2 linked regions of the Solidesulfovibrio magneticus RS-1 genome follow. The protein of the gene in region 1 interacts with the protein of each later gene in a pairwise test. Links are inferred from orthologs where the notes say so. Each region holds a gene or a part of one and is shown on either strand. Other genes may lie near its edges.

The links.
Region 2: the proteins of purT (region 1) and DMR_RS11625 interact in binary tests that used the Escherichia coli proteins (3 or more experiments, as listed by UniProt). The link is inferred for Solidesulfovibrio magneticus RS-1 from one-to-one orthologs.

The regions. Positions count from the first base shown.
Region 1 is NC_012796.1:4,240,621-4,243,723, forward strand. What follows is about bases 205-2,996. They hold purT (formate-dependent phosphoribosylglycinamide formyltransferase), read left to right. Parts: upstream 205-905; coding sequence 906-2,087; downstream 2,088-2,996. Other genes in these bases: rsgA (ribosome small subunit-dependent GTPase A), read right to left, coding at 2,177-2,996. Also shown: more of rsgA, read right to left, coding at 2,997-3,103. UniProt on the Escherichia coli protein: Involved in the de novo purine biosynthesis. Catalyzes the transfer of formate to 5-phospho-ribosyl-glycinamide (GAR), producing 5-phospho-ribosyl-N-formylglycinamide (FGAR). Formate is provided by PurU via hydrolysis of 10-formyl-tetrahydrofolate.
Region 2 is NC_012796.1:2,718,968-2,722,278, forward strand. Bases 256-3,255 are described here. They hold DMR_RS11625 (polyprenyl synthetase family protein), read right to left. Parts: upstream 2,206-3,255; coding sequence 1,306-2,205; downstream 256-1,305. Other genes in these bases: dxs (1-deoxy-D-xylulose-5-phosphate synthase), read right to left, coding at 256-555; DMR_RS11620 (nitroreductase family protein), read right to left, coding at 640-1,269; xseB (exodeoxyribonuclease VII small subunit), read right to left, coding at 2,202-2,465; xseA (exodeoxyribonuclease VII large subunit), read right to left, coding at 2,462-3,255. Also shown: more of dxs, read right to left, coding at 1-255; more of xseA, read right to left, coding at 3,256-3,311.

The sequences.
Region 1 (3,103 bases):
TCGCGTGGAAGAGGTCCTGGGCAAACCGTATTTGGATTTTCTGGCCGAGGACCAGTTCGCGGACGCCACAGCCAAGCAGGCCGAACGGACCCAGGGCCTCGACGGCGTCTACGAACGCTGCCTGCTGCGCAAGGACGGCGGCCGAAAATGGGTGCAGGTTTCGGCCCGGGCCGTGCTGGACGCCGCCGGCCATTACGCCGGCGCGTTTTCCGTCATCATCGACATCGACGCCCGCAAGAGGACCGAGACGGCCCTGACGGCATCCAACAAGCGCCTGGCCGAGCAAAGCCTGCTCGACGGGCTGACCGGCATCGCCAACCGCCGCCGCTTCGACGAGGCCCTGGCCCGGGAATACCGCCGCCATGCCCGAGGCGGCGCGTCGTTGTCCCTTGTCCTTATCGACATCGACCACTTCAAGGCCTTTAACGACCGCTACGGCCACCTTCATGGCGACGCCTGCCTGCGTCAGGTGGCCGGGGTGCTGCGCCAAAACGTCACCCGGGCCGGCGATCTGGTCGCCCGCTACGGCGGCGAGGAGTTCGCCTGCATCCTGGCCGAGACCGACGCGCCGTCGGCCGCAGCCATGGCCGAGCGCCTGCGCCAGGCCGTGGCCGCCCTGGACATTCCCCACGAGGCCTCGCCCACGGCCTGCCGCGTCACCATCAGTTGCGGCGCGGCCACGGTGCGTTGCCTGCCGGGCGGCTCGCCCCTTGAGCTCCTGGCCCGGGCCGACGAACAACTCTACCGGGCCAAGGCCGCCGGACGCGATCAGGCCGCGGCCGAAAGCTGCGCAAACTGAAGCAAGGCGGCCTTTTTTGGCGCAAAGACGCTGCTGCCCCCTTGTCCTGGCCGCGCCGCCCTTATACGTTGTCGCCGCCCGACATTCCCCACTTCAGGAGGCCCCCATGACCACCATCGGCACGCCGCTCACCGCGTCCGCGACCAAAATATTGCTGCTCGGTTCCGGCGAACTCGGCAAGGAAGTGGCCATCGAAGCCCAGCGCCTGGGCGTCGAGGTCATCGCCGTGGACCGCTACCCCAACGCCCCAGCCATGCAGGTGGCCCATCGCCGCCACGTGGTCAGCATGCTCGACGCGCCGGCCCTTCGCTCCATCATCGAGGCCGAAAAGCCCGACTATATCGTGCCCGAGATCGAGGCCATCGCCACCGAGGAGCTCATCAAGCTCGAAGCCGAAGGCTATCCGGTGGTGCCCACGGCCCGGGCCGCCCGACTGACCATGGACCGCGAGGGCATCCGCCGCCTGGCCGCCGAGGAGTTGGGCCTTGTCACCTCGCCCTACCGTTTCGCCGACACCCGGGAAGAGTTCCTGGCCGCCTGCGACGCCGTGGGTTTTCCCTGCGTGGTCAAGCCCGTGATGTCGTCTTCGGGCAAGGGCCAAAGCGTGGCCCGGGACGCCGCCTCGGCCGAGGCCTCCTGGGACTACGCCCAGACGGCCGGCCGGGCCGGGGCCGGGCGGGTCATTGTCGAGGGTTTTGTCGATTTCGACTACGAAATCACGCTGCTCACCGTCCGCCACGCCGGCGGCACGAGCTTTTGCGCCCCCATCGGCCATCGCCAGGAAAAGGGCGACTACCGCGAGTCCTGGCAGCCCCATCCCATGAGCCAGTCCGCCCTGGCCAAGGCCCAGGCCATGGCCGGGGCCGTCACCGAGGCTCTGGGCGGGCGCGGCATCTTCGGCGTGGAGCTTTTCATCAAGGGCGACGCGGTCATCTTCTCGGAAGTCTCGCCCCGGCCCCACGACACCGGCATGGTGACGCTCATTTCCCAGGACCTTTCGGAATTCGCCCTGCACGTGCGGGCCATCCTGGGGCTGCCCATCCCGGCCATCCGCCTCTACGGCCCGGCCGCCTCCCGGGTTATCCTGGGCGAAGGCGATTCCACCTCGCCGCGTTTCGCCATTGATCCGGCCGCCCTGGCCCAGCCCGACACGGCCATCAAGCTTTTCGGCAAGCCCGAGCTCCACGGCACGCGCCGCCTGGGCGTGGCCCTGGCCCTGGGCCGGGACGTGGAGGAGGCCAAGGCCAAGGCCATCGCCGCCGCCTCCCATGTGAAGGTGGAATTGTAGCGCCAAACGCCAAACGGCCAGGCCGAGGAGCATTCCTCGGCCTGGCCGCGACGATGACGCGGGCGCGGGATGTCCCCGGCCCGGGCGGGTCAGCCCCGCAGATCCTTCTTGATCGATTTGACCATCCGGCCAAAGGCCTTGTCCTTTTGCCGCCGCTGCCCCAGGGTCATGGCGTTAAACGCCGCCTCCCGGCCAAGACGGTTCCAGGACTCCAGCCGCGAAGCCTCAAGCCCACCCGCTTTCACGGCCGCCCGCACGGCGCAGCCCGGTTCGCCCTCGTGGCGACAATCGGCGAACCGGCAGTCCCGGGCCAGAGCCTCGATGTCGCCGTAGCCGCCAAGGCGGCCCTCGTCGTCGCCAAGAAGGCCCAGTTCGCGCATCCCCGGCGTGTCGATGAGCAGCGCCCCGCCTTCCAGCCGGACCATCTGACGGCGGGTGGTCGTATGCACGCCCTCCCCCGTGCCGCTGGTCTCCCGCACGGCAAAGGCCTCCCGGCCAAGCAGCCGGTTGACCAGGGTGGTCTTGCCCACCCCGGACGAACCGAGCAGGCAGCAGGTCAGGCCCGGAACGAGCAGCCCGGCCAGGGCATCGAGGCCTTCGCCGGTGGCCGCGCTGACGGCCAGGACCGGCGCCCGGGCCGTTTCCTCAAGCCTGGACATCTGCACGGCCAATTCCCCGGGCGAGGCCAGATCGGCCTTGGCGAGCAGCACCGTGACCACGACGCCGCCGGCCGCAGCCATGGCCAGGTAGCGTTCCAGCCGCCGGGGGTTGTAGTCGTAGCGGCTGGCCTGAACGACAAACGCCAGATCCACGCCGGCCGCGATGAGCTGGCTGTCCGTGCCCGGGCCGGCGGCCTTGCGCCGCAGCACCGTGCGGCGCGGCAGCACGGTCTCGATGACCCGCAGGCCATCCTGGCCGCGCACGGCCACGAAATCGCCGACGCAGGGCAGATCCTCGCCGCAGCCGGCCTCATGGGCCAGCCGGCCGGCCAGGACCGCCGCCGTCTCGCCGGCCCG
Region 2 (3,311 bases), 1.5 Mb from region 1 along the record:
GGACATCTCGTTGTCGTTAAGTACGACAATGAGCCGCCCGCCCCAGCCGCCGGCCTGGTTGAGGCCTTCGTAGGCCAGCCCGGCGGTCATGGAGCCGTCGCCGATAATGGCGATGACGTCGTGGTCCTCGCCCTTGCGGTCCCGGGCCATGGCCAGGCCCAGGGCCGCGGAAATGGACGTACTCGAGTGGCCGACGCCGAAATGGTCAAAGGGGCTTTCGGCCGGACGCGGAAAGCCGCTGACGCCGCCCATGGTGCGCAGGGTATGGAACTCTTCCTGGCGGCCGGTGAGGATCTTGTAGGCATAGGCCTGATGCCCCACGTCCCAGACGAGCTTGTCGTGCCCGGGATCGAAGGCGGCAAGGAGCGCCAGCGTCAACTCCACGACGCCCAGCGACGGGGCCAGATGACCGCCGTTCATGGACACCGTGCCGATGATGACCTGCCGGATTTCCTCGGCCAGCACGGTGCGTTCCTCGGCGGAAAGCCCCGCCACGTCGTGGGGATGCTTGATGCGGGTCAGGATGCGCAGGGCCGCGTCGCTCATTGCCGTCATGTGGTCGTATCCTTGTGGTTCGCGCCGGAAAGCCGATCGGCGCGCCCTGGGGTCTCGTTATCAAGGCGCGGGCAGGCGCCCGGGCTACCATTTGTCGCGATGCACGCGGTCGGCCCGATAACGATCCACCGGGGCCGGGGTCTCGGCCGGATGGCCGATGACAAGCAGGGCCATGGCCGTCACTGTATCGGGCAGGGACAACAGCTTGCCAAAGGCCTCTACCCGCTCGGGCAGCGGATAAATGCCGGTCCAGACCGCGCCCAGGCCCAGGGCGTGGGAGGCCAGCAGCATGTTCTCGGCACAGGCCGAACAGTCCTGCACCCAATAGCCGCCGCACTTGTCCAGGGAAATGTCGCCAGCAACCAAGATGGAGACCGGAGCGTTCTTGGCATAGGCGGCGTAGGGGTTGATGCCGCCGATTTTTTCCAACACGGCCTTGTCGCGGATGACCACGAACTGCCAGGGCTGCTCGTTACAGGCCGAAGGGGCCTGCATGCCGCAGCGAAGAATGGTCTCCACTGCCGCGTCGTCCACCGGGTCAGGTTTGAAGGCCCGGACACTGCGCCGGGTCTTGATGGCAGCCAGGCAATCCATGCCGCCCCCTCCCGGCCCGCCCTGGGCCATGGCCCGGCCAGGCAAAAACACCGTCGGAATCAGGCCGGCCAGAAGGCCAAGTACCGTCCGCCTCGCCACCCCTATCTTGTCGCGCGACATGTGGTGTTCCCCTTCCCCGATCTGCAAAACCGGGAGCTATTGCACCCGGACCACGATATAGCGGGCCAGGTCCCGTAAAAACTCAGCCGCTTCACCGGCATAGGGCTCAATGGCGGCAATGGCGGCGGCCACGCGTTCCTCGGCCAGCCGCCGGCTTTCGTCAAGGCCGATCATGGAAGGATAGGTGTTTTTGCCCTGCTCCCGGTCGCTACCCACGGGTTTGCCCAGGGTCGCGGCGTCGCCGATCTCATCAAGGATGTCGTCAACGATCTGGAAGGCCGCGCCCACGGCCTCGCCGTATTCCCGGGCCCGGGCCACGCCCTCCTCGCCCGCGCCGGCCAATATCGCGCCGCACACGCAGGAAGCGGTCAAAAGCGCGCCGGTTTTCAGGGCCTGCATCCGGGCCAGCTCGGCCAGGGTCACGCCTTCCCGGGCGGTGTAGTCCATATCGAGGACCTGGCCGCCCACCATGCCGGCCGCCCCAGCCGCCTTGGCCGCCTCGGCCAGGGCCGGCAACACCAGCTCGGCCGCTACTCCCGGCCAGACCCGGCCCATGCAGCCGAAGGCTTCGGTCAAAAGCGCGTCCCCGGCCAGGATGGCCCCGGCCTCGCCAAAAACTTTGTGGTTGGACGGCCGACCCCGGCGCAGGTCGTCGTCGTCCATGGCCGGCAGGTCGTCATGGATGAGCGAATAGGTGTGGATGATCTCGAAGCCGGCGGCAAAGGGCATGACCCTGGCCCGATCGGCGTCAAAAAGCTCGGCGAAAACGAGACACAGGACCGGGCGCAGCCGCTTGCCGCCGGCCAACAACGAATATTCCATGGCGGCCAGCAGATTCTCCGGCACGCCGCGCTCGCGCATCCGCGCGCCGAAGCGCTCGCGGAGATACACTTCCACCTCGCCGGCCATCACGGCCAACCGTTCCTTCACCGTCACGACTCCTCCCCGGCCGGCCCGCCGTCGCGAGCGGCCTCGTCATCGGCAACGTCAAACGGGACCACAGCGCCGTCCTCGCCGGCCAGACTGATTTCCAGCCGGGCCGCCTCCAGGCGCTTGCGGCACGAGGCCACAAGTCCCATGCCCTCTTTATACAGCGCCACGCCCTTTTCCAGGGGCACGTCCCCGGCTTCCAGGGCGACGGCTATGCGCTCCAGGCGCGCCAGCGCCTTTTCAAAGCTTTCTTCCTTCACGCTCACGGCTGTTCTCCGTCGTCGGGTCCGTCCTGGGACACCACGGCCCGGACGCGGCCTTCATACACCATGACGTCGAGCTTGTCGCCGGGCCGCACGTCGCCCTCCCGGCGCAGGAACTTGCCGGTGCGAAGGACAGTGGTCAAGCTGTAGCCCCGGGCCAGGGGCGCGGCCGGGTCCAGGCCGGCCAGCCGCATGGCGGCCACGTCGAGCCGGCCTTGACGGTCGGCGAGATAAAGCCGCATGCCAGCCGTGATCCGCTCCTTGCGTCGGGTCAAGGCGTCGTCTCGGGCGTCCAGGCTTTGACGGTCAAAGCGCCGGGCCAGACGCGCTTCCAGGTTGTCGAGCCGCCGCGACAGGCCGTCCAGCCGGGCGGCGGCCGCCCGGAGCAGACGCTTTTCGCCGACGACAAAAGCATCTTCCAGGCGCGCAAGCCGCCGGGCCGGGGAGAGCCAGGAAAGTCCCCGGGCCAGGGCAGCAAGCTCACGTTCCCGCAAGGAAACAAGGCTCCCGATCTGGCGGCGAAGCGACATCTCGGCGTCGTCCAGGCGCTGGGCCAGCATCCCGCGCTCGGGCCACAACAGCTGGGCGGCATGGGAGGGCGTGGCCGCGCGCACGTCGGCCACCATGTCGGCGATGGTCACGTCCACCTCATGGCCGACGCCGACGAGCACCGGCAATGGCGCAGCATAAATCGCCTTGGCCACCTCTTCGGTATTAAAGGCCCACAAATCCTCCAGCGATCCGCCGCCGCGAATGAGCACCAACACCTCGGCCCAGTCGTCGGCCACGGCTCGCAGCATGGCCCGCACGATGCCGGCCGGGGCGGCCTCGCCCTGGACCAGGGTCGGA